4 regions of the Pseudomonas sp. B2M1-30 genome follow, and region 4 is predicted to be linked to each of the others. Evidence: predicted binding sites of a transcription regulator. Region 4 holds the regulator's gene; each other region holds the start of a gene.

Region 1 (7,569 bases), on a different contig from region 4:
GGTGAACGATGAAGCTCTTGTTCAACCGCATCAGGTCACTGACGAAAGGTTTTTGCAGCAGGTTGTCGCCGATCGCGATGCGCGGGGTCGGCAGGCCGGCGTGGTACACGGCATAGTTGACGAAGGCCGGGTCCATCACGATATCGCGGTGGTTGGCGATGAACAGATAGGCGCTGCCGGACTTGAATTGCTCCACACCGGTGTAGGTGACACCGTCGGTGGCCCGTTCGATGGTGTGGTCGACGTAGAACTCGACCTTGTCCTGCAAAGTGGCCACGGACGTCACGTCGGCGAACTCACGACGCAGCCGATGGGCTATAAGAGGTTTGAGCATCCAGCCGAAGGCACCGGCGAAACGCGGGAAGCGGAAGTGGGTGAGGATATCTAGAAACGCCTTGTCGCCGAGCAGTCTTGCCAGTACCGCAGGTACTTCGCTGTCGTCGTAAGGTCGGATGGCATCGAATTCGCCCATCATGCTCTCTTGTTGGAAACGGCTAGGGTAAGTAAAGGTTTTGATCGAAAACCAACGGGGCACGGTCTGAAAAGGTAGCCAGACAAAAATAGCCCTGCAAATAGACCGGCGATTATACGCACAAGTCACTCGGGAGACCGCGATGCTGGAAAGCGCAGACTATGAATGTCCGTATTGTGGTGAAGAGGTCGAGACGACCATTGATCTGTCCGGCGGCGATCAGACCTATATTGAAGACTGTCAGGTCTGTTGTCGGCCGATCACCTTTGTTTTGCAGGTTCACGGAGAGGAATGGCATCTCGAGGTCTTCAGCGAAAACGAGTGAGGGGCAGCCATGCAGCGAATCTACGAGCCGGAAAACCTGATGGAAGGCGAGATGCTCAAGGGCATGCTCGCCAGCGAAGGCATCGAGGCGCATCTGGTCGGGCGCGACCTGCTGGGCGGCACGGGTGAATTGCCGATCTTCGGCCTGCTCGGGCTGTCGGTCGATAACGACCAGGCTGAATACGCCCGTGAGCTGATCCGCGCGTACAATGCCGCGCTGCCGCTGCCCGGCGATGAACCGGAAAGCTTTCCCGGGACGCTGGTCTGTTAGGCTGGCGTTCGTTTTATTCTCGAGCCGTGTTGCCCCATGTGTGGACGTTATGCCCTGTTTCGCTGGAACCGCGACTTCGCGGCCCTGCCAGGTTTTCCCGCCGATCAGCAGGCGCAGTGGAACATTTCCCCCAACGATTCGGTGCTGATACTGCGCGCCGAGCCTGACGGCCCGCGCTCGCTGGCCCGCGCCCGTTGGGGGCTGACGCCGCCGTGGCTGACTGACCTGTCCCGCACCCCGGCTCATGCCCGGGCCGAAACCGTTGCCGAACAACCGATGTTTCGCGAGGCCTTGCGCCTGCGTCGCTGCCTGCTGCCAGCCAACGGCTTCTACGAATGGCGCGGCACGGCGCGCAAGCGCCCGTACTGGCTGACACCGGGGGAGGGCTCCTCGCTGTTTTTCGCGGCGATCTGGGAGGCGTATCCGGTGCAGGAGCAGGTCTGGCTGAGTACGGCGGTCATCACCCAGCCGGCGGCCAGTCAACGCCGGCCGCTGATTCTCGATGAAGCGGGGCAGGCGGCGTGGCTCGATCCGCAGACGCCGCTGCATGCCTTGCACGCGCTGCTGGCCAGTGAGCCAGTCGCGTTGCGTGAGCGAGTGTTGGCGAATCTGGTGAATGATCCGAAATTGAATGGGCCGGAGTGTCTGACCCCGGCCTAGCGCTCTCGATCAAAAGCCCCTCACCCTAACCCTCTCCCGGAGGGAGAGGGGACCGATTGTGCGATGTTCCAGAAATACGCCGACCTGAACGCATAGCACCGAATCCATAATCGACTGGTTTTTTCAGGTCGATGGATGACGCAAGACAACGCGGTCAGTCCCCTCTCCCTTGGGGAGAGGGCGAGGGTGAGGGGCTTTTGCTCTTGCTCTCAAACCTTGAACTGATTGATCAACCGCCGCTGCTGCTCCGCCAGTTTGGTCAGGTCCGCACTCGCCGAACTCGACTCATCCGCGCCACCCGCCACCTCGTTCGCCACCTGACCGATGTTGATCACATTACGGTTGATGTCATCGGCCACCGCGCTCTGTTCCTCGGCGGCGCTGGCGATCTGGGTGTTCATGTCGTTGATCACCGACACCGCCTGAGTAATGGTTTCCAGCGCCTCGGCGGCCTTGGCTGCGTGCTGCACGCTTTCGTCGGTGCGGTTCTGGCTGTCTTCCATGACCCGCACTACGTCGCGCGTGCCCTGTTGCAGTTGCTGGATCATGCTCTGGATTTCTTCGGTGGCCTTCTGGGTTTTCTGCGCCAGGTTGCGCACCTCATCCGCCACTACCGCGAAACCGCGACCCTGTTCACCGGCCCGGGCCGCTTCGATCGCCGCGTTCAGCGCCAGCAGGTTGGTCTGTTCGGCGATCCCGCGAATGGCGGTCAGGATCGCGTTGATGTTCTCGCTGTCCTTGGCCAGGGTCTGGACCACGTCCACGGCCTTGCTGATTTCCACTGCCAGAACGCCGATCGAGTTTGAAGTGTCGCGGACGATCTGCATGCCCTGACTCGCTGCCTGATCCGCATGGCTGGCGGCTTGCGCGGCCTGGGTCGCGTTGCGCGCCACGTCCTGCGCAGTCGCCGTCATTTCCTGCACGGCGGTGGCGACCTGGTCGATCTCGGCCATCTGTTTCTGCACGCCGATGTTGGTGCGGATCGCGATGTCGGCGGTGTGTTCCGAGGAATCGCTAACGCTCTGCACCGACGTCACCACCTGGGTGATCATCGCCTGCAACTTGGCCAGGAAGGTGTTGAAGCCCTTGGCGATCGAACCCAGCTCATCGCTGCGGTCGCTGCTCAGGCGACGGGTCAGGTCGCCTTCGCCCTGAGCGATGTCGTCGAGCATGGTGACCATTTGTTTCAGCGGTCGGGCGATGCCGTGGCCGACCAGCCAGATCACCAGCAGGCCGAGCGCGGCGATGAGCAGGCCGACCATGGCCATGCCAAAGGTGTCGGATTTGCGTTGCGCGTCGAGGTCGCCCTGGAGCTTTTGCAGGTCGGCCATTACGGCGTTGAGCGGCAGTTGCAGCATCAGGGTCCAGCGCGCGTCGGTCTGGCCGATGCCGAACGGTAGATACAACTCGATGCGGCCCTGCTCTTTATTGACGGTGTAGGTGACTTCGCCGCGCTTGAGATTGGCCATGTTGGCAATCTGCTGGGCGTCGAGGATATCGCTGACTTTTTCGCCGAATTTGCTTGGGTCCTTGGTGTAGGCGACGATCCGCCCGTTACCGCCGATCAACGCCATCTGCCCGGCGCCGCCGTAGAGTTTCTGGTTCGCGCCCAGAAGCATTTCCTGGATGAAGTTCACCGACAGGTCGGCGCCGACGATACCCTGGAACGCGCCGTTGAGCATGATCGGTTCAATAAAGGAGGCGAGCATGACGATTTTGTCGCCGACCTTGTACGGCGCCGGATCGATCACGCAGGATTTTTTGGTTTCCTTGGAACACAGGTAGTACTCGCTGGCGCGCACGCCGGTGGACAGGACTTTCTGGTCGTCGACGTCCACCAGTTTGTCCAGGCCCAGGGTGCCGTCGTCATTGCGGAACCACCATGGCAGGAAACGTCCGTTGCTGGCGTCGATGCCGACCACTTTGGTGCCGACGTAGGCGGCGTCGTTGTGATCCAGTGCGTCCTTTTCCCAGCCAATGTAGGTGCCGAGGATTTTCGGGTTCTTCTCGACGTTTTCCTTGATCAGACTGATCAGTTGCTCGCGGCTGACGGTGAGTTTCGGCTGACCCTCGACGCCCGGTGTGCCGAGCAGGGCATTGACCCGCACCAGCCCCCCGGCGATCAGCAGCGGTGCCTCCAGCTCGCGCTGGATCTGGCTGACCTGGGTCTGCGCCAGCGATGTCAGGCGCTGCTCGATGACCTGCTCGAACTGATCCTGGGTTCGTTGCTGAACCATGTCTTGCGTGCGGGCGCCGGAGAACAGCGCATACAGCACCAGCGCGGCGACCACGCTGAGTACGATGGCGCCGGCCAGGGCGGCTACGGAAAACTGGATCGACTTGAATTTCATGAGGGCTCCGCACGCGAGAGGACGTCTGCGCTGTTGTATCGGCAGCAGGCATTGCGCCATGAGTCAGGCCGGATGCCATTGCGCAGAAATGTCGCAAATGGATCGGTACGCGACGCAGTTGCCGCGAGGCTCGCAGGTGTCTGTGAAATTTTTCCTACAGGGTGGGCGGGCAGTTTCTGAAAGTGCGTGCAACACGTCCGTTGTATCTGGCGCGGATACATTTACCCGCCTAGGATACGCGGCAGGTTTTCAGGGAGCTTTTGAATGAACAAGACATTGGTTGTAGGTGCGCTGAGCGCAGCGCTGTTGCTGGCCGGCTGCCAGTCGGTCAACACCACCAGCGGCGGTGCCGTGGGCGTGGAACGCAAGCAGTACATGTCCAGCCTGCTGTCCTCGCAAGAGGTCGACCAGATGTACGCCCAGTCCTATCAGAAGACCGTGGGCGAGGCGTCGAGCAAGGGTGTGCTGGACAAGTCCAGCAACGAGGCCAGGCGGGTTCAGGCCATTGCCAACCGCCTGATCGCCCAGACGCCGAATTTCCGTCCGGATGCGGCGCAGTGGAAATGGGAAGTCAATCTGATCAAGAGCGATGAACTCAACGCCAACTGCGGTCCTGGCGGCAAGATCATTTTCTACACCGGGCTGATCGACAGCCTGAAACTCACCGACGATGAAATCGCTGCGGTCATGGGCCATGAAATCGCCCACGCCCTGCGCGAGCACGGTCGTGAAGCGATGTCCAAGGCCTATGGCATCGAAATGGCCAAACAGGGCGCCGGTGCGTTGCTGGGGTTGGGCCAGGACAGCATGGCGCTGGCCGACACCGTGGCCCAATACGGCATGACCCTGCCGAACAGCCGGGCCAACGAAAATGAAGCCGACCTGATCGGCCTGGAGCTGGCCGCCCGCGCCGGGTACAACCCGAATGCGGCAATCACGCTGTGGAACAAGATGAGCAAGGCTTCCGAGGGTTCGCCACCGGAATTCATGAGCACTCACCCGGCGTCGTCCAGTCGTATCGCATCGTTGGAAGCGGCAATTCCGAAGGTCATGCCGCTGTACGAAAAAGCGCCGAAGTCCTGAGGGATTTTCGGCGAGGCTGATGGCCTCTTCGCGAGCAAGCCTGTTCCCCCCATTGATTAGCCGTAAATCGGTGGGGCTTGCTCGCGAAGAGCGATAACGCGGTGTTACCGGGTTATCGCGTCAAACCCAGCCACTGCTCTGCATCGCCTTGTACACCGCAACAACCGCCAGAATCATGAACGCCGAAGCCGCGAGGCGACGGATCAGGGTCAGCGGCAGTTTCTCCGCCGCGAAGTTGCCGGCCAGTACCACCGGAACGTTGGCAATCAGCATGCCGGCGGTGGTGCCGATGATCACCAGCCACAGTTCCGGATATTGCGCGGCGAGCATCACCGTGGCGATCTGGGTCTTGTCACCGATTTCCGCGAGGAAGAACGCAATCAGCGTGGTCAGGAACGGTCCGAACTTGCGGGCGGTGCTGGCTTCGTCGTCGTCCATTTTGTCCGGGACCAGGGTCCACAGCGCCGTGGCGGCGAAGCTGGCGGCGAGAATCCAGTGCAGGACCGAGTCGGAGAAGAAGCTGCCGAACCAGGCGCCGACCGCACCGGCTGCCGCGTGGTTGGCCAGGGTCGCAGCGACGATACCGGCAATGATCGGCCAGGGTTTGCGAAAGCGAGCGGCGAGAATCAGCGCGAGCAGTTGCGTCTTGTCGCCGATTTCGGCCAAGGCAACGATTGCGGTGGGAACGAGTAACGAGTCCAGCATCAGGATTTCCTAAGGGGCGGGTCGACACGGCTATGACACGTACAGCCTTCCCGCCCCGGGTAAGGTGTGCGTGTCATAGGTCTTGTCAAACCCTGCGATCCGTCTGCTGCGGACGCTTGGGTCGCATACGCCATGATCTGAGGATCAAGTATGTTGACGTATGCCGGACGAGCTTGGCGCTCGTGGGAGACTACTCCCCTAGGACGGAGCGGATTCTGCCTTCGCCGATCCGATAGAGCAAGTACAAATTTCTAGCCGCGTTTGGCCCGATAAATCCGGAAGCCATTGCCCTCGGCCTTGATCGCACACACCCCCAGGTGCTCTTCGATCAGCGGTTGGTACTTCAGAAAACTGTTCGCCACCAGGCGCAGTTCGCCACCGTTTTTCAGATGTTTGGCTGCTTTTCGCAGCAAGTTCTCGGTGGCGACATAGTTGGTGTGAACGCCGGTATGGAACGGCGGATTGCTCAGAATCGCGTTCAAACCCATCGGGGCGGCATCGATCCCGTCGCCGGTCAGGACCTCGGCTTCCAGACCATTGGCAGCCAGGGTCAGGCGACTGCTGGCGGTAGCGAACGCATCGACGTCGAGCATCGTCACCTGCGTCTCGGGATAGCGACGTTTGATCGCCGCGCCCAATACACCGGCGCCACAGCCGAAATCCAGCAGATGCCCGCTCGGCAGTTTGTCCAGATGCTCCAGCAGCAGAGCACTGCCGCGATCCAGGCGACCGTGGCTGAAGACGCCCGGCAGGCTGACGACCTTCAACGGGCCTTCGGCCAGCGGCAGTTCGTAGGTCTGTGCCAGGCTCTCCAGCGGTTTTGCCTGCGGTGCGTCGGCCACGGTGACTTGCCACAACTGGCAATGCCGCGCGCTGTCGAGCTTGCGCGGCTTGCCGAAGGGGTTGAGCTGTTTGGACGCGCCTTCGATGCCGCTGCGTTTTTCCCCGACCAGAAACACCTCGCGCCCGGCCAGGCGCGCGGCCACGGCGTTGAGCAGGTAATTGGTCAAGTCTTTGGATTTGGGCAGGAACACCACGGCGCTGTCGAACTCGCGCTCCGGGACATTCACACCAAAATGGCTGCGCCCGGCGAAACGCGCATCGAGCGCGGCTTGATCGCCGGCGTGCCAGCACCAGCCAAACGCATCGGGCAGGCGCCCGAGCAAGTCGTCGGCGGGCAAGCCGGCCAACAACAGCGAACCCTGGAATAACTCGGCCTGACGAAGCAGTACTTCACTGCGCGGATCCATAACTGCTCCCGTGAAAAAAAGTGCCGCAGTTTATCAACTGACGACCCGCAGCGCCTTACCGCTGAAGAAGGCCTGGGCGTTTTCGCGCAATTGCCCCACGATCCGTTGCCGGGCCTCGCGGCTGCCCCAGGCGTTGTGCGGAGTGACGATCAGGCGCGGGATGTCGGCGGCCAGCAGCGGATTGCCATGGGTGGGCGGCTCCACGCTCAGCACATCGGTGGCAGCGCCGCCGAGATGCCCGTTGCGCAAGGCATCGGCCAGCGCCTGTTCGTCGATCAGGCCGCCACGGGCGGTGTTGACCACCAGGGCGCCGGGCTTCATCGATGCCAGCTCGCGGGCGCCGATGAAGTGGCGGGTGTGTTCGTTGAGCGGGCAGTGCAGGGTGAGAGCGTCGATCTGTGGCAGCAGTTCCTCCAGCGGCAGACGATCCGCGCGGGCAGGGCGACCGGGAAT
Region 2 (7,569 bases), on a different contig from region 4:
GCCGTGCAGGGCGTTGGTCAGGGCGAACACCACCAGACCGCCGGCGATCACCAGAATCGGATACAGGCCGGCGGCAAGGTTGATCCGGTTGACCAGTTGCAGCATCAGCCAGCCACCGCCGAGGCCGATCACCCCGCCGATGCCGAACTCGCGGATCAGGTGCGTCAGCAGGCTCCAGTGCAGGCCGGTCTGGCCGCTGGCGAGCATGTCGATCAGGGTTACGGTGAGAAACACCGCCATCGGGTCGTTACTGCCGGACTCGATTTCCAGGCTGGCCGTCACCCGTTCGTTCAGGCCCTTGCCGCCGAGCAGCGAGAACACCGCTGCGGCGTCGGTGGAGCCGACGATGGCGCCGATCAGCAGGCCCTGGATCAGATTCAGGTCGAACAGCCACGCCGCGGCCATGCCGGTCAGCCCGGTGGTGATCAACACCCCGACCGTCGCCAGCGACAGCGCCGGCCACAAGGCCACGCGGAAACTCGAGACCCGGGTGCGCAAGCCACCGTCGAGCAGGATCACCGCCAGGGCGAGGTTGCCGACCAGATAGGCCGTGGGGTAGTTGTCGAAAATGATGCCGCCGCCATCGACCCCGGCGGTCATACCGACCGCAAGGATGATCACCAGAATCGGGATGCCGAGGCGTGAAGAAAGTGAGCTCACCAGAATGCTTGCACCTACCAGCAACGCGCCGATCAAGAACAGGCTGTTGATGGTCGTCGCATTCAAAGGCAGTACTCCGGAAAGCGTTAAGACGGGCGCAAACTGACCATGCAGTCTGCGTGCCAGCGATTCTAACCTGTTGAAATGTGATGCTGTCAAAAAGGTTTTTGCGCAGGCGTTCTCGGGTGTCGGGTTCGGCTGGCGATTACTGCCCTCGCCCTGACCCTCTCCCGGAGGGAGAGGGGACTGATCGGGGCGCTTTTGCGAAATGCATCGACCTGAAATATCGAGCCGAACTCAAGATCTGAAAGTCCCCCGATCTGCGCCCTCTCCCTCCGGGAGAGGGCTGGGGTGAGGGGGCTCTTGATCTTGCCTCTTACAGGCTGAACCGCCCAACCATGTTGTTCAGATCCAGCGCCAGACGCGACAGCTCATTGCTCGCTGCACTGGTCTGATTCGCCCCGGTCGCCGATTGCACCGACAGGTCGCGGATGTTCACCAGGTTGCGATCCACTTCCCGCGCTACCTGCGCCTGCTCTTCGGCCGCGCTGGCGATCACCAGGTTGCGCTCGTTGATCTCGACGATGGCGGTGTTGATGGTGTCCAGCGACAGGCCGGCGCCACGGGCGATGTTCAGGGTCGACTCCGCGCGTTCGGTGCTGTTGCGCATCGAATCCACGGCGTGTTCGGTGCCGCTCTGGATGCTGCCGATCATCCGCTCGATCTCGCTGGTCGACTGCTGCGTGCGGTGAGCCAGGGCGCGAACTTCATCGGCGACCACGGCAAACCCGCGACCGGCTTCACCGGCACGGGCCGCTTCGATCGCGGCGTTGAGGGCCAGCAGGTTGGTCTGGTCAGCCAGCCCGCGAATCACATCCAGCACCTTGCCGATGTCGCGGGATTCGTTGGCCAGATCACCAATCAGGGTCGCGGTGCTCTGCACGTCGGCGCTCATGCGTTCGATGGCGCTGACGGTTTCCTGCACCAGATCACGGCCGTCACCGGCAGAGGTGGTGGCGTTTTTCGAGGCTTCCGAGGTGCTGACGGCGTTGCGCGCGACTTCTTCCACGGCGCTGGTCATCTCGTTCACCGCCGTGGCGGCCTGCTCGATTTCGTTGTTCTGCTGGGTCAGGCCACGGGCGCTTTCGTCGGTGACGCTGTTCAGCTCTTCGGCGGCGGACGCCAGTTGCGTGGCCGAGCCGGAAATCCGCTGCAAGGTATCGCGCAGCTTCGACTGCATCTTCGCCATGGCCGCCAGCAGGCGCCCGGCTTCGTCGGTGCCATCGACGTGGATCGGCTGGGTCAGGTTGCCCTCGGCGATGGTTTCCGCCGCATCCAGCGCTTTCGAAATCGGCTTGGTGATGCTCAGGGTCAGCAGCCAGGCGAACAGGATCGTCAGACCGGTAGCGATCACCAGCAGCGTCACCACCAGGTTGAAGGCCGAAGAGTACTGGTCGGCGGCCTGCTGGTTGGTGTCGAGGGTCTGCTGGGTGTTGATCTCCAGCAAGCGGTTGAGCACGGTATTGACCGCTTCGGAATTGGTCAGCAGATCGGTGTTGAGCAGGTTGCGCAGTTCATCCACCTGATTGTTGCGCGACAGGGTTTTCATCCGGTCTTCGATCTGGCGGTACTGGCCCAGCAACTGCACGTATTGATCGTAGGCCGCGCGCTCCTGCGCACTGGTGATCAGCGGCTCATAAATGGCCTGGGCCTTGCGGATCTGCTGGTTGCGCGTCTCCAGCAGTTCGATGGTTTTCTGTTGGACATCCGGCTCACGGTTCACCAGCAAGCGGTAGGACAGCACGCGCAGACGCAGGGTCAGTTGCGTGAATTCGTCGAGGCTCTTGATGCTCGGCACGCTGCTGGTGGTGATGTCCTCGGCGGCGCCGCGGATCTTGCTCATCTGGTTCAGGGCGAACACCCCGAGGATCAGCATCAGGCCGCCGATCAGGGCGAAACCGGTGAACGCGCGAGGCGCGATATTCATGTTGCGAAGGGACATGGCGGGATACCAGGAAGGGCCGCATCCATGCGGGCTGAAACGGCTGTTGAGTGACTTATCGGTCATACGACTAAAGTCTTGAGTACCCGTGCGGATTTGTCGCATGCGGCGCCCGGCGACGAAGTGCAGGAACAAGATCGGCAAATCGCAGTCTCTAACACTCGCGAGAACGGTCGACCGCCAGGAAAATCAAGGTCTTGCGCCGGTTTAACCCTGGCATCCACGACGACTTTTCTTTATCGTACGCGCCCTTTGAAAAACGCTTGGAAAATCAAAATGTTGGAAGCATCCCTCAGCCAATTGGAACAGCTCGTCAGCGACCTGGTGCAACAGAACCAGACCTTGACGCAAACCAACCAGACCCTGTCCACGGAACTGGCCCAGGCCAAGGATGAAAACGAAAGCCTGCAACTGAGCCTGATGGAACAGGAAGAGAAACACGGTGCCACCGCCGCGCGCATTCAGGCGCTGGTTGATCGTGTCAGCGCAGGTCCTGTCGGCGCATGAACCACGGAGCAGGGGTAAAGGTCATCTCCATCCTCGGGGAGGACTATTCGATCAAGGCGCCGGCCGGGGAAGAACAGACCCTGCTGGACGCGGCATTGATGCTCAAGGCTGCGCTGGCCGACACCAAGAAGAAGTACCCGACCCTGATCGGCGACCGGCTGCTGGTGCTGGCGGCGATGAATCTGTGTTCGCAGCAGATTGAGATGAAGAAGCAGCATCAGGAAGAACTCGAACGTTACCAAGAGCAAGTCAGCGCCACGGTCGAGACCATCGCCAAGACCATCAATCAGGGTTGATGGAATTGTTGGGCACAACCAAAGAATAAATTGTCGACGATCGTTGTATACAATCGGCACGGCTGTTGCAGTGTTTCAGCCTCTTATTCTTTGGGGGTGCTCCATGCAGTTCTGGCGTCGCAGTATTCAGTGGCAGTTGATCCTCGGCATGGGCACCGCCCTGCTGGTGAGCATTCTGATCGTGGTTGGCATTTATACCCTGGTGGTCAACCGCCTCGCCCAGAGCTATCTGGTCGAGCAGGCGCTGCCGTCGAGCATCGAAGCGACGCGCAACGACATCGAACGCATCCTTATCCAGCCGCTGACGGCCGCCAAGGACATCGCCAGCAACTCGATGGTGCGCGACTGGCTCGCCAGCGGTGAAGACAGCAGCAAAACCGCAGCCTTCGTGCAGTATCTGGAAGGCATTCGCGCCGAACACAAAGCCTTTACCGCACTCATCATCGGCACTCAAACCAGCCACTATTTCACCGAAAAGGGCCTGGATCGCACTCTCAGTCGCTCCAACCCGGCTGACGCCTGGTTCTATTCGTTCCTCGACAGCGGTCAGCACCGCACCTTGAATATCGACAATGACGCGGCCACCGGAGAGCTGGCGCTGTTCCTCGATTTGAAAGTGGAGCAGGCCGGCAAAGTGGTCGGTGTCGCGGGGCTCGGCCTGAGCATGAAAGAGCTGTCGGAGCTGATCCACAACTTCAGCTTCGGCGAGCGCGGCAAGGTCTATCTCGTGCGTTCCGACGGTTTGATCCAGGTGCATCCCGAAGCGCAATTCAGCGGCAAGCGCACCTTGAGCGAGCAGATCGGCGCGACGGCCGCGCAAGCGGTGATGGGTCAAAAAACCGCTGTGAACTCCGTCTTCCAGCGCGATGGCGAAGACTTCCTCGCCTTCAGCCTGCCCCTGCGTGATCTGGGCTGGACCCTGGTGGCCGAAGTGCCACAGTCGCAGATCTACGCCGAAGCCCGGCGGGCGATGTGGATGAGCAGCGGCATTGGTCTGGCGGTGGCGCTGGTATGCCTGGCGCTGGTGGTGTGGCTGGCCCAGGGGCTGGTGCGGCCGATTCGTCAGGTAACAGCCGCGCTGGTAGCGATCGGTAGCGGTGGTGGAGATTTGACCCACCGGTTAGATTCCAGCCGCGCCGACGAGCTGGGCGACCTCGCTCGCGGCTTCAACCGGTTCCTCGACAGCCAGCGCGCCATGATCGGTGAAGTGCTGACCACCAGCGAACGCTTGCGTGTCGCGGTCGGCCAGGTCGCCAGGGTTGTGGATAACACCGCCGAGCGCTCCGGACGTCAGCAGGAAATGACCGACATGGTCGCCACCGCTGTCCACGAAATGGGCCTCACCGTGCAGGAAATCGCGCAGAACGCCGGCAACGCCGCCGTCGCCTCGCAAACGGCCCGCGATGAAGCCTTGCAGGCGCGAGAAGTGGTGGGCGGTTCGATTCGCCATATAGAAAGCATGTCCGATGAAATCGGTGTCGCGGCGGGGGCGGTCGGTGAGCTGGCGCATCAAGTGGCGTCGATCGATCAGGTGCTGGCGGTGATTCGCGGGGTTTCCGAACAGACCAACCTGCTGGCCCTCAATGCCGCCATCGAAGCGGCGCGCGCCGGAGACATGGGCCGTGGTTTTGCGGTGGTGGCGGACGAAGTGCGCACCCTGGCGCGGCGTACCCAGGCCTCCACCGACGAAATCCAGCAGATGATCGGCAGCCTCAAGCAGGGCGCGGAAAACGCGGTTTCGTCGATGCGCACCGGCCAGGCTGCGACGGGCACCGGGGTGGAGTCGAGCCAGCGTACCGGGGCGTCGCTGACGGCGATTACCGGGCAGGTCGAGCGCATCAGCGACATGAACCATCAGGTGGCGACGGCCACCGAAGAGCAGTCGGCGGTGACCGAGGAAATCAACCGCAACGTGCAGGGCATATCCGATCTGGCCCGGGCGACGGCGGGGGAGGTCAGGGCCTGTCGCGAGGACTGCCAGATGTTGCAGCGGCTGGCGGATGATCTGGCGCGGCAGATGGGTGGGTTCAGGTTGAGCTGAAGCTGAAAGTCAAAAGCCCCTCTCCCGGAGGGAGAGGGGACTGATCGATGTGGCTTTGAGGAGTGTGTGCACCCGTCAGAACTGGGTTGGCTGCCAGACCGAGTCGATTATGGGGTCGCCGAAGACCTTTCAGGTCGGCGTATCTCTACAGCATCCCCCGGTTGGCTCCCTCTCCCTCTGGGAGAGGGTTGGGGTGAGGGTCTGGGGCACTCTGCGGTTTAAGATCAGAACCACTCATCCCGCATCCCCAGGCACGTATCATCCCGCGCCTCCAGCAACGCCAGCTCCTGATGACACCCTGGCACTTCCCATGTCAGGAAATACCGCGCCGCCTGCAACTTGCCCTTGTAGAAATCCACATCCGCCGTATTCCCCGCGGCCAAGCCTTCCTCGGCCCGGATCGCCTGCTCCAGCCAGCGCCAGCCGATCACCGTATGCCCGAACACTTTCAGGTACAGCGCCGAATTCGCCAGGCTGCTGTTGACCTTGCCCTGCGCCAGGTCGGTCAGCAGGCCGAGGGTCACGCTTTGCAGGCGCGCCACCAGTTTCTCCAGTGGCTCACGCAGGGCGTCCAGCGATTCGAACGTGCGTGCGCGCTCGGCGGTTTCGGCGATCAGGCGGATCAGTTGCTTGAGTCCCGCGCCGCCGTTCTGCGCCAGTTTGCGCCCGAGCAGATCCAGCGACTGAATGCCGTGGGTGCCTTCATGGATCGGGTTCAAGCGGTTGTCGCGGTAGTACTGCTCCACCGGGTATTCGCGGGTATAGCCGTGGCCGCCGAGAATCTGGATCGCCAGTTCGTTGGCCTTCAGGCAGAACTCCGACGGCCAGGATTTGACGATCGGTGTCAGCAGATCCAGCAACTCATGGGCTTGTTTGCGCTCGGCTTCGCTGTCCAGGGTCGTGGTGTCGTCGAACAGCCGCGCCGCGTACAAACCGAGGTCGAACGCCCCTTCAACGTAGGATTTCTGCGTCAGCAGCATGCGTCTGACATCCGCGTGCTGAATGATTGCCACCGGCGCGGTGGTCGGGTCCTTGCTGTCGGGCACCCGGCCCTGCGGGCGTTCGCGGGCGTACTCCAGCGAGTACAGATAGCCGGCGTAGCCGAGCATCACCGCACCCATGCCGACACCGATCCGTGCCTCGTTCATCATCTGGAACATGTAGCTCAAACCGTGATGCGGTTTGCCCACCAGATAGCCGACACACTCACCGTTATCGCCGAAGTTCAGCGCCGTCGAGGTGGTGCCGCGCCAGCCCATCTTGTGGAACAGCCCGGCCAGCAGCACGTCGTTGCGCTGGCCGAGGCTGCCGTCATCGTTGACCAGGAACTTGGGCACGATAAACAGCGAAATGCCTTTTACGCCGGGCGGTGCGTCCGGCAGCTTCGCCAGCACCATATGGACGATGTTTTCCGACAGCGGGTGATCGCCGCCGGAGATGAAGATCTTGTTGCCCTTGAGGCGATAAGTGCCGTCCGGCGCAGGCTCGGCGCGGGTACGAATATCCGACAGCGAGGAACCGGCATGGGGTTCGGTCAGGGCCATGGTGCCGAAGAAACGCCCGTCGATCATCGGTTGCAGGAAGCGGCGTTTCTGCTCTTCGCTGCCAAAGCTTTCGATCAGGTTGGCCGCGCCCATGGTCAGGAACGGGTACGACGTCGAGGCCGCGTTGGCTGACTGAAAATGCGCGAAGCAGGCCTGGGACAGCAGCGTAGGAAGTTGCATCCCGCCGGCGTCGAAGCTGCGTGCGGCGTTGAGGAAACCGGCCTCGAGAAACGCATCCACCGCCGGTTTCACCTCGGGAATCAGAATCGCCTGACCGTTCTCGTAGCGCGGCTCGTTCTCGTCACCCTTGCGGTTGTGCGGCGCGAAATACTTCTCGGCGATGCTGCGGGCGGTGCCGATGGCCGCATCGAAGGTTTCGCGGTTGTGCTCGGCAAACCGCTCGCGCCGGGTCAGGCCTTCGGCATCGAGGACTTCATATAGCTCGAAAGCCAGATTGCGGGAACTGAGCAGCGTCTCGGACATGGCGGCTTACCTTTTTTTGGAATGGGCCGAGTCTAG
Region 3 (7,569 bases), on a different contig from region 4:
CGGCAGGGTGAAGCGCGCCAGACCGCTGGAGATATTGATGATCCGCCCGCCATCGTTGATCAGCGGCAACAGTGTCTGGGTCAGGAAGAACGGCCCCTTGAGCTGAACATTCATCAGCAGGTCGAACTGCGCCGGGGTCGTCTCGGCGAAGGACGCATGCACGCCAATCCCGGCGTTGTTGATCAGAAAATCGAAGCGCTGACGATCAAACAGCTGCAATGCCTGCTCGATCTGCACGGCGAAATCGGCAAAGCCTTCGCTGCGGCCGACGTCCAGTTGCAGCATCACGGCTTTGGCGCCGAGTTTTTCCAGTTCCAGCACCAGCGCCTGGGCTTCATCGGCGCGGCTGTTGTAAGTGCCGATGATGTCCACGCCCTGCGCGGCGAGGTGCAGCGCTGCGTTCTTGCCAAGGCCACGGCTGGCACCGGTGATCAATGCGATTTTGCGGTTCATGGGGCTTCCTCGATTGCAGTGATGAGTGGATGACGCAAAGTTTATTTATCCGCTGGATGGTGATAAACAGAGCGAAACCGGAATCACTGGTCGGTATATCCGAACAATACCGAGGCTATCCATGAACAAACTGGAACTGCTGCGCACCTTCGTCCGGGTCAGCGAACTGTCGAGTTTTACCCTCGCCGGAGAGAGCCTCGGGCTGCCGCGCTCGACCGTGTCCGAGCATGTGCAGGCGCTCGAAAGCCTGCTCGGTGCGAGACTGCTGCAACGCACCACGCGCAAGGTCCAAGCGACGCAGGACGGCCTGGCGCTGTATGAGCGGAGCAAGGATCTGCTGTCGCACATGGACGAAATCGAAAACCTGTTCCGTCAGGACGAAGCCTCGCTGACCGGGCGGATTCGCTTCGACATGCCGAACATCCTCGCGCGGCGCGTGGTGATGCCGCGTCTGCCGCAGTTCACTGATCGGCACCCGAATCTGGAACTGGAAATCAGCAGCACCGACCGCCGCGTCGATTTGCTCAGCGAGGGTTTCGATTGCGTGTTGCGGGTCGGCGCGCAGCCGGATCAATCAGTGGTGGCGCGGCATGTGTGCGACTTCGCGATGGTCAATTGCGCAAGCCCGGCGTACCTGGCGCGCTACGGCGTGCCGCTGAACCTGGAGGATCTGGCCCGGCATCGGCTGGTGCATTACGCCGGGGTGCTGGGATCGCGCTCGGAAGGATTCGTCTACGAGGAGGCGGGTCAGGTACGCCGTCTGGCCATGGCCGGCAGCGTGACGGTCAACAGCACCGACGCCTATGAGTCGGCGGCGCTGGGCGGCTTTGGTCTGGTGCAGGTGCCGCGAACCGGCATGCACGGCTATTTGCACAATGGCGAACTGGTGGAGGTCTTGCCACAACACAACGCCCCGGCCATGGGCGTTTCACTGCTGTACGCGCGGCAACGGCATTTGCCCTTGCGGGTGCGGGTGTTCATGGACTGGCTGACGGAGGTGATCCGCTCCAGCCTCTGAACCCTGCACAAAACAATGATTGTGGGAGCGGGCATGCCCGCTCCCACAGGCCGGGTCAGAAGATCTGGGTGAACAACCAATACAGGCTGCCCGACAGCAGGATTGCCGCCGGCAATGTCAGCACCCAGGCCATCAGCAGGTTGCGGATGGTCTTCATCTGCAAGCCGCCACCGTTGGCGACCATGGTCCCGGCCACGCCGGATGACAGCACATGGGTGGTCGACACCGGCAAGCCGAACATGTCGGCGGCGCCGATGGTCAGCATCGCCACGGTTTCCGCCGAGGCGCCCTGGGCGTAGGTCAGGTGGGTCTTGCCGATCTTTTCACCGACCGTGACCACGATGCGCTTCCAGCCGACCATGGTGCCCAGTCCCAGGGCAATCGCCACGGCGATCTTCACCCACAGCGGAATGAACCGCGTGGCGTTGTCGATCTGTTGCTTGAACAGTTGCAGCTTGTTGGTGGTGTCGGCGTCGAAAGTGCCGACCTTGTTCTTGTCCATCAGGCGAATGGTTTCACTGGCCAGGTACATGTCGTTACGCACGTTGCCCATGGCTTCGGCCGGCACCTTCGCCAGCGAGCCATAACCCTTCACTTCGTCACCGATGTGCCCGGTCAGCGACGCGAGGGCCGGGATCAACTGCGGCGTGACTTCCTTGCTGCGCACGTAATCCGAGAGCACCGGACGCGGATCGGCCGGGGCCGGCAGCGGTGCACTTTTCACCAGCGCTTGCTGGGTGACTTCGGCCACGGCGGCGAACTGCAACGCCTGATCGGCAGGCATGGTGCGGTTCAGGGCGTAGGCCATTGGCAGGGTGCCGACCAGAATCAGCATGATCAGGCCCATGCCTTTCTGGCCATCGTTGGAGCCGTGGGCGAAGGACACGCCGGTGCACGTCAGGATCAGCAGGCCACGAATCCACCATGGCGGCGGGGTGTTGCCTTCGGGTGCCTTGTACAGCGAGCGATTCTTCACGAACGCACGCAGGGCCAGCAGCAACAGCGCCGCGCAGCCGAAGCCCACCAGTGGCGACAACAGCAAGGCGTAACCGATCTTGGTTGCCTGCGCCCAGTCCACGCCGCTGGTGCCGTCGCGACCGTGCATCAGCGCGTTGGCCACGCCGACGCCGATGATCGAACCGATCAGCGTGTGCGACGACGAGGCCGGCAGGCCCAGCCACCAGGTGCCGAGGTTCCACAGGATCGCGGCGATCAGCAGGGCGAAGATCATCGCGAAACCGGCGGACGAGCCGACCTGCAGAATCAGTTCCACCGGCAGCAGGGCGATGATGCCGAACGCCACCGCGCCGCTGGACAGCAGCACGCCGAGGAAGTTGAAGAAACCCGACCACACCACCGCAAAGTGCGGCGGCAGCGAGTGGGTGTAAATCACCGTCGCCACGGCGTTGGCGGTGTCGTGGAAACCGTTGACGAACTCAAAGCCCAGGGCAATCAGCAGCGCCACGCCGAGCAGCAGGAACGGCGTCCAGGTGGTGACCACCGTGCCCAGTTCGTGCATGTCATGCATCAGGCTGTAGGCGGTGAACAACAGCCCCATCGCCAGCACCGCGAAAAATACTACGTAGGTGAACGGGCCGGTTTTTTTATCGAGGGCCGGCCTGCCACTGGCAGCAGAGGCCTGGCTGGCGGTCAGGGAGGGAGTAGCCATGAGGGGACAATCCTGAGCGAGGGAAGGAGTGTCGCTCATGATCGTTTCTAAATATTACAGAAAGGCTGCGGCAGATCAGTGTTTGGCGGATTAGCCGGTTCATTGATCCGAATCCACGGCTGCATGCGCGGTCCTTGGTTGTCGCAGGAGCCCTCAGTAATCCCCGCGCTTGCGGAATGCCCAGCGCCCGGCAATCACGGTGAAGGTCGCCACCAGTGCCACCAGAATCCAGAACCCTTCCGGATCCTGCGCCAGCGGCACGCCGCCGACGTTCATGCCGAAGAAACCGGCAATGATGTTGATCGGCAGCGCCAGCACCGTGACCACGGTCAGGGTGAACAGCGTGCGGTTGCTCTGCTCATTGAGATTGGCGGCGATCTCTTCCTGCAACAGCTTGATCCGCTCGCCGAGGGCGGTGAGGTCGTTGATAATCAGCGCAAACTCCTCGGTGGACTTGCGCAGTTCCTTGACGTCCTCCTTCTGCAACCACGACGGCGGGCGGTTGAGCAGGCGCAGCAGCGAACCCGGTTCCAGCGCCAGCAGCCGTTGCAGGCGCACCAGCACCCGACGGTTGGCACCGAGTTCGGCGCGATTGGTCGACAGCCGTGAGGAGAGCAATTCGTCCTCGACCTGATCGACGCTCTGGCTGGTCTTGCGCACGATCTGGGTCAACACTTCGCCCTGATCGCGCAGCAGATGCACGAGCAATTCCGACGGCGAACGAAAGCGCTCGCCGGCCTTCACCGACGAGCGCAGTTTGTCCACCGAATGCAGCGGTTGCAGGCGTGCGCTGACGATCAACTTGTTGCGCACGCAGACCCACAGTGTCGATACATCCGACGACACCATGCTGCTGAGGTTGAACACCACATCGTTGACCACCGCCAGCAACGCCGAGTCGACGTGTTCGATGCGGGTCGAACGCGAACCTTCGTGCAAGGCCTCGAAAAACTCCTCGGGCAATTGCAGATGGCTTTTCATCCAGCGCTCGCACGCGGCGTGGGCCAGGTTCAGGTGCAGCCAGAGAAACTCGTCGCTCTCGCTCTCGCTTTCGTCCTGCAAGCAGCGCAGGGCGGTTGCCGAGTCGACTTCGCGGCCACGCTCGCCGGGGCGGAAACGGAAGCCGTAGAGCAAGCCAAACAGGTCAGGGTCGCGATGACTGATATCGAGGCTGTGGTTCATGAAGGCTCGCTGCAAGGAGGGCGGCTGGGGCGGGATCGACAGATTCACCTGAGCCGCATCATCGCAATGTCACATGACCGTTGTGTGACAGCAAAGTGACGGCAAATCAGCCACTTACCGGCTGTCGGAGAATTCTCAAGAAAGGCTCTGGCACGCCGATCTCAGGTGCGTTAGGTTGCGCGCCTCTGGCCATGAGCCAGAGGTTCGCCGACACGGATGTCCGGCCATAATCCACGTCTTACCGGACGTGCTCATCCCTGTCTCGAGTACCTGCGATGTCTTTGCAAAAATCCCTGAGAGCGCAAATTCTGGCCCTGTTGAGCGGCAGCCTGCTGGCGATGCTGCTGATCGCGCTGGCCTGCTTTCACTTCCTGTCCAACGGCGTGCAGAACTACAGCCAGTTGATCGGCGGTCCGCTGCACACCTCGCAGTTGATCGACGAAGCCAACTTGCAATTCAAGGTCCAGGTACAGGAGTGGAAAAACGTCCTGCTGCGCGGCAAGCAACCGGCTGACCTGGGCAAATACTGGGGCCAGTTCGAAGATCGCCAGCGCGATGTGCAGGGGATTCTCGGCGAGCTGGCGAATCAGCAAGGCCTCGAGCCGGCGCTGAAAACCCGCATCGAGCGACTGCGTGACGAGCATCGTCAGCTCGGCGCCGCGTACCAGAAAGGCCGTGACGCCTTCGTCGCTGCCGGTGGTGACCCGACGGCCGGTGATGTGGCGGTCAAAGGTGTCGATCGCGCCACCAGCGATCAGATGAGCGAACTGGTGGCCGAATTGCGCAAGCAGGGCACCGAGCAATCGGCGCTGATCAGCGCCAGTGCCGAGCGCACCGTATGGCTGGGGCTGTTGGTGATGCTCGCGTCGGGCCTGTTGATCGGGCTGTTGAGCCTGTGGCTGGTCAACCGCAATCTGGTCGAGCCGATCCGCAAACTGATCGACTACGTGACCCAGTTGAACCGTGGCCGACTGGCCGAGCGTGTGGTCAGCCATCGTCAGGACGAGTTGGGTAACCTGGCCGCAGCGGCCAACACCCTGCGCGATTTCCTCGCCGAAACCTTCACTCATCTGCAACGCAGCGCCAAGGATCTGGACAGCGCCAGCGGCGAATTGAACGCCATTGCCACGCTGATGGCCGGTGGCACCAACGAGCAGTTCAGCCGCACCGATCAAGTGGCGACGGCGATGAACGAAATGTCCGCGACCGCCCAGGAAGTCGCCCGCCATGCGGCCGATGCCGCGCGTGCCGCCGACGATGCCGATCAGTCTGCCCAGCAAGGTGAGACGGTGATGCAAAGCACCATCCACAGCATCACCCAGATGCGCGGCGAAATCGCCAATACCGCCACGGTGATCCGTCGCCTGGAAGCCGATAGCGGCCGTATCGGCAAGGTGCTGGAAGTGATTCGCGGCATCGCCGAGCAGACCAACCTGCTGGCGCTCAACGCCGCCATTGAAGCGGCGCGGGCCGGTGAAGCCGGGCGTGGTTTTGCGGTGGTGGCCGATGAAGTGCGCAACCTGGCGCAACGCACGGCGGAGTCGATCATCGAGATCAACCAGATCATCCACAGCGTACAGACCGGCGCGGTGGACGCCGCCCAGGCCATCGACAGCGGCCAGACCCGCAGCGATGAAAGCGTCGAGCAAGTGACCCAGGCCGGCGCCATGCTCGAGCGCATCACCCTCGCGGTGGAAGCGATCCGTGACATGAACCGCCAGATCGCCACTGCCGCCGAAGAGCAGACTTCGGTGGCCGAAGACATCTCGCGCAACCTGACCGAGATCACGGCGATCGCCAGCACCAACCTCGACAATGTGCAGCGCACCGAAAGCGCCAGCCAGAATCTGCATGGTCTGTCGGGGCAGTTGAACGAAGTCACCGCACGCCTGAGCGCCTGATGCCCTGGCTGTGTACCGGCGCGGATACCGAGTCGGTACACAGTCGATCTCAATTCATCGCACCTGCCGCCGATGGCCGGTGATCTATAACCGGCATTGGAGATTTCCCATGGTCAGCATCACGTCCGTTTCGATCAACCAGACCCTTACCACGTCGACCAGCAAGACCTCGATCAGCGATACCGGCGAGGACACCTCGACCAGTGCGACGGCCAGCACGGGTGTGAGCGCAGACACCAGCAAAGTGGCAGCAGGCGGCGCGGCTGCGGCGGGGGGCAGCAGCTCCAGCAGCAGTGGCGAGTCGGACACGGTGAAAGAGCTGCGCAAGCAGATCGCCGAATTGCAGAAACAGTTGCAGGAGCAGCAGCAAGCCCTGCAAGCGGCCCAGGCCAAGCAGGAAAGCCAGGATGCCAAGGCTGCCGAGGTGGCGGCGGCCCAGTCGCAGATCGCGGCGACCTCGGCGTCCTTGCAGACGGCGACGGCGGCGTTGTTGCAGGCGTTGCAGGATTCGGACAGCAGCACTTCGGGGGCGTTGGTCAGCACTTCCGCGTGAGGTCTTTTCCCCTGACTCTCTCCCGGAGGGAGAGGGGACTGACCTGACTCCAGACGCAAAAAAACCGCACGACTCAACCAGAGTCGTGCGGTTTCGTTTTAACAAAAATCAAGTGTCCTGCTTATTGCTCAACACTTTGCCGGTCGTTGCATCAAAGTCCACGTCGAACTCTTTGCCGTCAGCCGTTTTCAATTCAACTTCATACTCATAACCATTGAAGTGGTTATCCAGATCGGTGTCCGTAATGGTCGCCCCCGGGTGCAGTTTCAGGGCTTCGGCGTTCATCGATTCCAGCGACTTGATCTTGCCGGACTTCACCAGTTCGGGGATCTGGTCGACGCGAACGTCAGCCTGGGCCAGGCCAGCGGTGAGGGTCAGGGTGGCAGCGGTAAACAGGGCAGTCAGGGTTTTCATCGGTTATTCCTTTGGGTGGCTCATTCAAGTGCGTTCAGGTTAATCACCGCAACTTAATTCACCCTTAAAAAGCGCTACGAGTGTTTGCGTCGTTTGTTCAATCGCCGTTCGCGGGCAACTTTCATGCTCCGTCTTCGATTAATGGAGGTGAGCATGAAACGCATCTTTTCGTGGCTGTACGCGCCGTTGTTCTGGGGCGGATTCATCGGCGGCGCAATAGGCTTGGTGGGGCATTCGACCTGGTGGCTGTTGCCGCTGTTTGCTGTGGCGCTGGTGGTGTCGTTCACCGCCGAATGGCTGTTGCCTTATGAGGTGAACTGGAATCGTCCGGCCGGCGATCGTCTTCGTGACATGCTCCACGCGTTGGTCAACGAAGCGC
Region 4 (7,569 bases):
TCAAATACGCCGTGCGGCGTAACGCTTGAGCATGCTCGGAACATCGAGAATCAGTGCAATGCGGCCGTCACCGGTGATGGTGGCGCCGGACATGCCCGGAGTTCCCTGGAGCATCTTGCCCAACGGCTTGATGACCACTTCTTCCTGGCCGACCAGTTGATCGACGACGAAGCCGATCCGCTGGGTGCCCACCGAAAGGATCACCACATGGCCCTCGCGCTGCTCTTCGTGAGCGGCGGAGCTGACCAGCCAGCGCTTGAGGTAGAACAATGGCAGCGCCTTGTCCCGCACGATCACCACTTCCTGGCCATCCACCACGTTGGTGGTCGACAGGTCGAGGTGGAAGATTTCGTTGACGTTCACCAGCGGGAACGCGAACGCCTGGTTGCCGAGCATCACCATCAGGGTCGGCATGATCGCCAGGGTCAGCGGCACCTTGATGACGATCTTCGAACCCTGGCCCTTGGTCGAGTAGATGTTGATCGAACCGTTGAGCTGGGAAATCTTGGTCTTCACCACGTCCATGCCGACGCCACGGCCGGACACGTCGGAAATCTCGGTCTTGGTCGAGAAGCCCGGGGCGAAGATCAGGTTGTAGCATTCGGTGTCGCTCAGGCGATCGGCCGCATCCTTGTCCATCACACCGCGTTTTACCGCGATCGAACGCAGGACGTTCGGGTCCATGCCCTTGCCGTCATCGGAAATCGACAGCAGGATGTGGTCGCCTTCCTGTTCGGCGGCCAGCACCACCTTGCCGCCACGGGCCTTGCCCGAGGCTTCGCGTTCTTCCGGCGACTCGATACCGTGGTCGACCGCGTTGCGCACCAAGTGGACCAGCGGGTCGGCCAGTGCTTCGACGAGGTTCTTGTCGAGGTCGGTCTCTTCACCCACCAGTTCCAGGTTGATCTCTTTCTTGAGCTGACGCGCCAGGTCGCGAACCAGACGCGGGAAGCGCCCGAAGACCTTCTTGATCGGCTGCATCCGGGTCTTCATCACCGCGGTCTGCAAGTCGGCCGTGACCACGTCGAGGTTCGACACGGCCTTGGACATGGCTTCGTCGCCGCTGTTGAGGCCCAGGCGCACCAGACGGTTACGCACCAGTACCAGTTCGCCGACCATGTTCATGATTTCGTCGAGACGCGCGGTGTCGACCCGCACGGTGGTCTCGGCTTCACTGGCCGGTTTTTCCGGTGGCGGCGAAGCCGGCGCACGGGCAGGTGCCGGTGCGGCAGCGGCGGCCGGTTTTGGCGCTTCGGCTTTTGGCTCGGCGGCTTTCGCGGCCGGCTTCGGCGCAGCGGCCGGAGTCTTGGCGGCAGGTGCGGCGGCAGCAGGCGTGGCGACGGCCGAAGTGCTGCCGGCGGAAACTGGCGCACCGCTAGCGACGTCCGTGAACTTGCCTTTGCCGTGCAGCTGGTCGAGCAGCGATTCGAATTCGTGATCGGTGATCAGATCGCTGCCCGCAGCGGCCGCAGCCGGAGCGGCAGGCGCCGGGGCCGAAGCAATGGCCGACTCCAGCGCTTCGACGGCGAAGTTGCCTTTGCCGTGCAACTGATCGAGCAGGGCTTCGAACTCATCGTCGGTAATGTCGGAGCTGTCGCCCGCTGCCGGCGCCGCAGGAGCGGCCGCCGCCGGGGCCACCGCATCAGCGGCGAACTGACCCTTGCCGTGAAGCTGGTCGAGCAGCGACTCGAACTCGGCATCGGTGATTTCATCGCTGGCCGCTTCATCGGCGCTCTGCACCGGCGCAGCCACGGCCGCCGGAGCCTCGGCTTCAGCCTTGACGGCGCTCAGCGAGTCCAGCAACTGTTCGAATTCGTTATCGGTGATGTCGCCCGAGGCTGCGTCTTCAACGACCAGTTCCTCGATCATCTCGGCCACCGGCGAGGCCACGGCTTCATCAGCCGATTGCGGCTCGGCCAGACGCGACAGCGCCGCCAGCAGTTCCGGTGTTGCAGCGGTGATCGGGCTGCGATCGCGAACTTCGCCGAACATGCTGTTCACCGAGTCCAGCGCTTCGAGTACCACGTCCATCAGTTCTGCATCTACGCGACGCTCACCCTTGCGCAGGATGTCGAACACGTTTTCGGCGATGTGACAGCACTCCACCAGCTCGTTGAGCTGAAGGAAGCCGGCGCCCCCTTTTACAGTGTGGAAACCGCGAAAAATTGCGTTGAGCAGATCCGCGTCATCCGGACGGCTTTCCAGCTCGACCAGTTGCTCGGACAGTTGCTCAAGAATCTCGCCGGCCTCAACCAGGAAATCCTGAAGGATCTCTTCATCGGCGCCGAAGCTCATTAATGGGGTGCTCCTACAGGTCTAAAAACCCAAAAAAACTCAAAATCCAAGGCTGGATAGCAAATCGTCCACATCGTCCTGACCGGACACAACGTCTTCTCGTTTATCGGCATGAATCTGCGGACCTTCACCCTGCGAGAGATGTTTTTGTGGATCTTTTTCAGCAAGCATCGCCGCACGGTCATGTTCGATGCCCGCGAAGCGGTCCACCTGACTGGCCATGAGGACGAGTTTGAGCAGGTTGCTTTCGACTTCGGTGACCAACTGGGTCACACGCTTGATCACCTGACCGGTGAGGTCCTGGTAATCCTGGGCCAGCAGAATGTCGTTCAGGTTGGCCGATACGGCGCGGTTGTCCGCGCTGCTGCGTGCCAGAAAACCGTCGACCCGGCGAGCCAGTTCACGGAACTCTTCGGCACCGACTTCGCGGCGCATGAAACGCCCCCAGTCGGCACTCAACGCCTGGGCTTCGTCAGCCAGGCCATTGACCACCGGCGTGGCGCTCTCCACCAGATCCATGGTGCGGTTGGCGGCGTTCTCGGTCAGCTTGACCACATAGCCCAGGCGTTCGGTCGCATCAGTGATCTGCGACACTTCCTCGGCTTGCGGCATGTGCGGATCGATCTGGAAATTGACGATCGCGCTGTGCAGTTCACGCGTGAGCTTGCCCACTTCCTGGTACAGGCCACGGTCGCGGGTCTGATTGAGCTCATGGATCAGTTGCACGGCTTCGCCGAACTTGCCTTTTTCAAGGCTTTCGACCAGTTCGACCGCGTGTTTTTTCAGAGTCGACTCGAAGTCGCCCTGTGAAGATTCGTTATGCTCCATAGCTCCCCCGGGGCGCGTACATCAGCCGATGCGTTCGAAAATCTTCTCGATCTTTTCTTTCAGTGCCTGAGCTGTGAAAGGTTTGACCACGTAGCCGTTAACGCCGGCCTGGGCCGCTTCGATGATCTGTTCGCGCTTGGCTTCAGCGGTCACCATCAGCACCGGCAGGTGCTTGAGCTTTTCATCGGCGCGCACGTGACGCAGCAGGTCGATGCCGGTCATGCCGGGCATGTTCCAGTCAGTCACCAGAAAGTCGATGCTGCCGCTGTTGAGCACCGGAATGGCGGTGGTGCCATCGTCCGCTTCAACGGTGTTGGTGAACCCCAGATCACGCAGCAGGTTCTTGATGATCCGCCGCATCGTCGAGAAATCGTCAACGATGAGGATTTTCATGTCTTTGTTCAATTCGACCTCCAAGCAGTCTTAAACGCGCCCAGCACCTGGACGCGCCATTTCAATCAATCCGGCAAAGCACTCAAAGACTGTCTGGAGCACAACAGATCGAGACCGGTGCCGTTCACCACCGCACCAGCCTCGTTCGCAGCGTCCCCACACCGCCCTCAGCGCGCTCGCCACTCCCCCAAACGCCCCCGCAAACGGGCCGCGCACTGGCTGTGTAACTGGCTGACCCGCGATTCACTGACGCCCAGGACTTCACCGATTTCCTTGAGGTTCAGCTCTTCGTCGTAGTACAGCGCCAACACCAGTCGCTCACGCTCCGGCAAATTGGCAATCGCGTCCGCCAGCGCGGCCTGGAATCGCTCGTCTTCCAGATCGCGCGACGGCTCCAGATGAGCACTGGCGCCATCCTCGTGCAGACCTTCGTGTTCGCCGTCCTGCAACAGGTCGTCGAAACTGAACAGCCGGCTGCCCAAGGTGTCATTCAAAATCCCGTAGTAATCGTCGAGACTCAATTGGAGTTCGGCCGCAACCTCGTGATCTTTAGCGTCACGGCCGGTTTTAGCTTCAATTGCGCGAATCGCGTCGCTGACCATACGGGTGTTGCGGTGAACCGAGCGTGGCGCCCAGTCCCCCTTGCGCACTTCATCGAGCATCGCGCCACGGATCCGGATGCCCGCGTACGTTTCGAAACTGGCGCCCTTGCTGGCGTCGTATTTGGTCGAGACTTCGAGCAGGCCGATCATCCCGGCCTGGATCAAGTCCTCGACCTGCACACTGGCCGGCAATCGCGCCAGCAAGTGGTAGGCAATGCGTTTGACCAGTGGCGCGTAACGCTCGATCAGCTCGTACTGCGCGTCACGTGCCGACTTCTTGTAGTAGTTCATACCGCTGGCGGTCATAGCACTGGCCCTGCCGTTTGCTGCACGAGGCGCTCGACGAAAAATTCGAGGTGCCCACGCGGGTTGGCGGGCAGCGGCCAGGTGTCGACCTTCTGGGCGATGGCCTTGAACGCCAGCGCGCACTTGGAACGCGGGAAGGCTTCATAGACCGCACGCTGTTTCTGCACCGCCTTGCGCACGCTTTCGTCGTAAGGCACCGCGCCCACGTATTGTAGGGCGACGTCAAGGAAGCGATCAGTGACCTTGGTCAACTTGGCGAACAGATTGCGCCCTTCCTGCGGGCTCTGCGCCATGTTGGCGAGGACGCGGAAGCGGTTCATGCCGTAGTCGCGGTTGAGCAGTTTGATCAGCGCGTAGGCGTCGGTGATGGACGTCGGTTCGTCGCAGACCACCAGCAGCACTTCCTGGGCGGCGCGGACAAAACTGACCACCGAGTCACCGATACCCGCAGCGGTGTCGATCACCAGCACGTCGAGGTTGTCACCGATATCGCTGAAGGCCTGGATCAGACCGGCATGCTGCGCCGGGCTCAGGTGAACCATGCTCTGGGTGCCGGAAGCGGCCGGCACGATGCGGATCCCGCCCGGCCCCTGCAACAGCACGTCGCGCAGCTCGCAGCGGCCTTCGATCACGTCGGCCAGTGTGCGTTTTGGCGTAAGCCCCAGCAGAACGTCGACGTTCGCCAGCCCCAGATCGGCGTCCAGCAGCATGACCCGACGGCCAAGCTCTGCCAGCGCCAGAGACAAGTTCACTGACACGTTAGTCTTGCCGACGCCACCTTTGCCGCCGGTCACCGCGATCACCTGTACGGGATGCATGCTGCCCATGTTATTTCTTTACCTTGTCTTGCATAGACGGAGGCCACATTACTGGCTGCGCGTTCACAACCGGAACAATGCGTGGCAAGCCATCGATGTAGGTACAAAAACTGTTCATTACCTCAGCCAACCTGCTTGGTCGGGCTGTGGTAGATATCAGCGAACATGTCAGCCATGGCTTCTTCGCTGGGTTCTTCCTGCATTTGCACGCTGACGGCGCGGCTGACCAGTTGATGACGGCGCGGCAGATGCAGATCATCCGGAATGCGCGGGCCATCGGTCAGGTAGGCGACCGGCAGTTCATGGCTGATCGCCAGGCTCAACACCTCGCCCAGACTGGCCGTTTCATCCAGTTTAGTCAGGATGCACCCGGCGAGCCCGCAACGCTTGTAACTGTGATAAGCGGCGGTTAGAACCTGTTTCTGGCTGGTGGTTGCCAGCACCAGATAATTTTTCGAGCGGATGCCGCGACCGGCCAGGCTTTCCAGTTGCATGCGCAGGGCCGGGTCGCTGGCCTGCAGGCCGGCGGTGTCGATCAGCACCACGCGCTTGCGCAGCAGCGGATCCAGCGCCTGCACCAGGGACTGGCCCGGGTCGACGTGGGTCACCGACACATTGAGGATCCGCCCCAGCGTCTTCAACTGCTCCTGGGCACCGATGCGGAAGCTGTCCATGCTCACCAGCGCAATGTTCTGCGCGCCGTACTTGAGCACGTAGCGAGCGGCCAGCTTGGCCAGCGTGGTGGTCTTGCCCATGCCGGCCGGGCCGACCATGGCAATCACCCCGCCGTCTTCCAGCGGCTCGACTTCCGGAACAGAGATCATCCGCGCCAAGTGCGCGAGCAACATGCGCCAGGCCTGACGCGGCTCTTCGATATCGCTGATCATCGCCAGCAGATCACGGGACAGCGGGCCGGACAGGCCGATCCGTTGCAGGCGACGGTAAAGATTGGCCTGGGCCGGACGGCTGCCTTGCAGCTGGTTCCAGGCCAGGGTGCCGAGCTGCACTTCCATCAGTTCGCGCAGGCTGTTGAGTTCGAACCGCATCGAGTCCAGCGCACGCGGATCGACACCGGCAGCGGCCGGGGCAGGCGCCACCGGGGCCGGGCGATTCGGCGCGGCGTAGGTCGGCTCGGTCAGCGGTTCGGCAGCGGTCAGCGGCAGGCCGGCCGTCAGCGGCAGCCCGGAGAACAACTGGCGATTGGTGCTGCCGTCGGCTTCGCCACGCAGGCTCAGCTCGGCCTGGGCGGTGACGATGCGCGACTGGGTCTTGCGCAGCTCGTCTTCGAGTTCCATGTTCGGCACCCGTGGCGCCAGCGCCGACAGTTTGTAATCCAGCGCCGCCGTCAGCTCGACGCCGCCGGCAATGCGGCGGTTGCCAATGATGGCGGCATCAGCGCCCAGCTCATCACGAACCAGCTTCATGGCCTGACGCATATCGGCGGCGAAAAAACGCTTAACTTGCATAAACCACTACCTCAGCCGTTGGGCCCTACTGTCGCAACGATGGTCACTTGCTTGTTGTCCGGAATTTCCTGGTAGGCCAGCACATGCAGTCCGGGGACGGCGAGGCGGCCAAAACGCGAGAGCATCGCGCGTACCGGGCCTGCTACCAACAGGATCACCGGCTGACCTTGCATTTCCTGACGCTGCGCCGCTTCGATGAGCGAACGTTGCAGCTTCTCGGCCATGCTTGGCTCCAGCAGAACGCCCTCTTCCGAGCCTTGTCCTGCCTTCTGCAGACTATTGAGCAATATTTGTTCCAACCTTGGCTCCAAGGTGATCACAGGCAGCTCGGACTCAGTACCTACAATGCTTTGGACGATGGCGCGGGATACGCCAACCCGCACGGCAGCCACCAGCGCGGCGGTATCTTGACTCTTGGCGGCGTTGTTGGCGATGGCTTCGGCGATGCTGCGGATATCGCGCACCGGCACATGTTCGGCCAGCAGCGCCTGCAGAACCTTGAGCAGTTGCGACAGCGAAACCACCCCCGGCACCAACTCTTCGGCCAGTTTCGGCGAACCCTTGGCCAGCAATTGCATCAGTTGCTGCACTTCTTCGTGGCCGATCAGCTCGCTGGAGTGCTTGTACAGAATCTGGTTCAAGTGGGTGGCGACCACGGTACTGGCATCGACCACGGTATAACCCAGCGATTGCGCCTGGGCACGCTGGCTGATTTCGATCCACACCGCTTCCAGGCCGAAAGCCGGATCCTTGGCGTTGATGCCGTTGAGCGAGCCGTAGACCTGACCGGGGTTGATCGCCAGTTCGCGGTCCGGGTAGATCTCGGCTTCGGCGAGGATCACGCCCATCAGGGTCAGGCGA

Evidence for each region. The regulator FliA, encoded in region 4, starts transcription of late flagellar genes. The targets are predictions, from matches to a motif close to CTAAAGTTTNNNNNNNNNNNGCCGNTAA.
Region 1: the regulator FliA is predicted to act here: its motif matches at 4,114-4,141, upstream of N8H74_RS27910 (methyl-accepting chemotaxis protein).
Region 2: the regulator FliA is predicted to act here: its motif matches at 2,718-2,745, upstream of N8H74_RS07925 (methyl-accepting chemotaxis protein).
Region 3: the regulator FliA is predicted to act here: its motif matches at 4,457-4,484, upstream of N8H74_RS11615 (methyl-accepting chemotaxis protein).

What each region holds. Positions count from the first base shown of each region.
Region 1 is NZ_JAOEJT010000022.1:61,734-69,302, forward strand. Features, by position in the region: gene N8H74_RS27890 (1-acyl-sn-glycerol-3-phosphate acyltransferase) at 1-475, opposite strand, end outside; gene N8H74_RS27895 (CPXCG motif-containing cysteine-rich protein) at 615-797, shown strand; gene N8H74_RS27900 (DUF2007 domain-containing protein) at 807-1,067, shown strand; gene N8H74_RS27905 (SOS response-associated peptidase) at 1,104-1,727, shown strand; gene N8H74_RS27910 (methyl-accepting chemotaxis protein) at 1,937-4,078, opposite strand; gene N8H74_RS27915 (M48 family metallopeptidase) at 4,343-5,161, shown strand; gene N8H74_RS27920 (TMEM165/GDT1 family protein) at 5,282-5,866, opposite strand; yybP-ykoY riboswitch at 5,955-6,077, opposite strand; gene N8H74_RS27925 (class I SAM-dependent methyltransferase) at 6,118-7,116, opposite strand; gene N8H74_RS27930 (2-hydroxyacid dehydrogenase) at 7,150-7,569, opposite strand, start outside.
Region 2 is NZ_JAOEJT010000003.1:292,035-299,603, reverse strand. Features, by position in the region: gene N8H74_RS07930 (potassium/proton antiporter) at 1-726, opposite strand, end outside; gene N8H74_RS07925 (methyl-accepting chemotaxis protein) at 1,037-2,662, opposite strand; gene N8H74_RS07920 (hypothetical protein) at 2,939-3,169, shown strand; gene N8H74_RS07915 (cell division protein ZapA) at 3,166-3,465, shown strand; gene N8H74_RS07910 (methyl-accepting chemotaxis protein) at 3,569-5,506, shown strand; gene N8H74_RS07905 (acyl-CoA dehydrogenase) at 5,731-7,533, opposite strand.
Region 3 is NZ_JAOEJT010000004.1:474,067-481,635, forward strand. Features, by position in the region: gene N8H74_RS11595 (SDR family oxidoreductase) at 1-453, opposite strand, end outside; gene N8H74_RS11600 (LysR family transcriptional regulator) at 575-1,471, shown strand; gene N8H74_RS11605 (inorganic phosphate transporter) at 1,527-3,140, opposite strand; gene N8H74_RS11610 (transporter) at 3,294-4,322, opposite strand; gene N8H74_RS11615 (methyl-accepting chemotaxis protein) at 4,598-6,223, shown strand; gene N8H74_RS11620 (hypothetical protein) at 6,333-6,776, shown strand; gene N8H74_RS11625 (PepSY domain-containing protein) at 6,885-7,190, opposite strand; gene N8H74_RS11630 (sterol desaturase family protein) at 7,344-7,569, shown strand, end outside.
Region 4 is NZ_JAOEJT010000011.1:99,760-107,328, reverse strand. Features, by position in the region: gene N8H74_RS20685 (chemotaxis protein CheA) at 1-2,295, opposite strand; gene N8H74_RS20680 (protein phosphatase CheZ) at 2,335-3,123, opposite strand; gene N8H74_RS20675 (chemotaxis response regulator CheY) at 3,145-3,516, opposite strand; gene fliA (RNA polymerase sigma factor FliA) at 3,684-4,424, opposite strand; gene fleN (flagellar synthesis regulator FleN) at 4,421-5,251, opposite strand; gene flhF (flagellar biosynthesis protein FlhF) at 5,365-6,708, opposite strand; gene flhA (flagellar biosynthesis protein FlhA) at 6,720-7,569, opposite strand, start outside.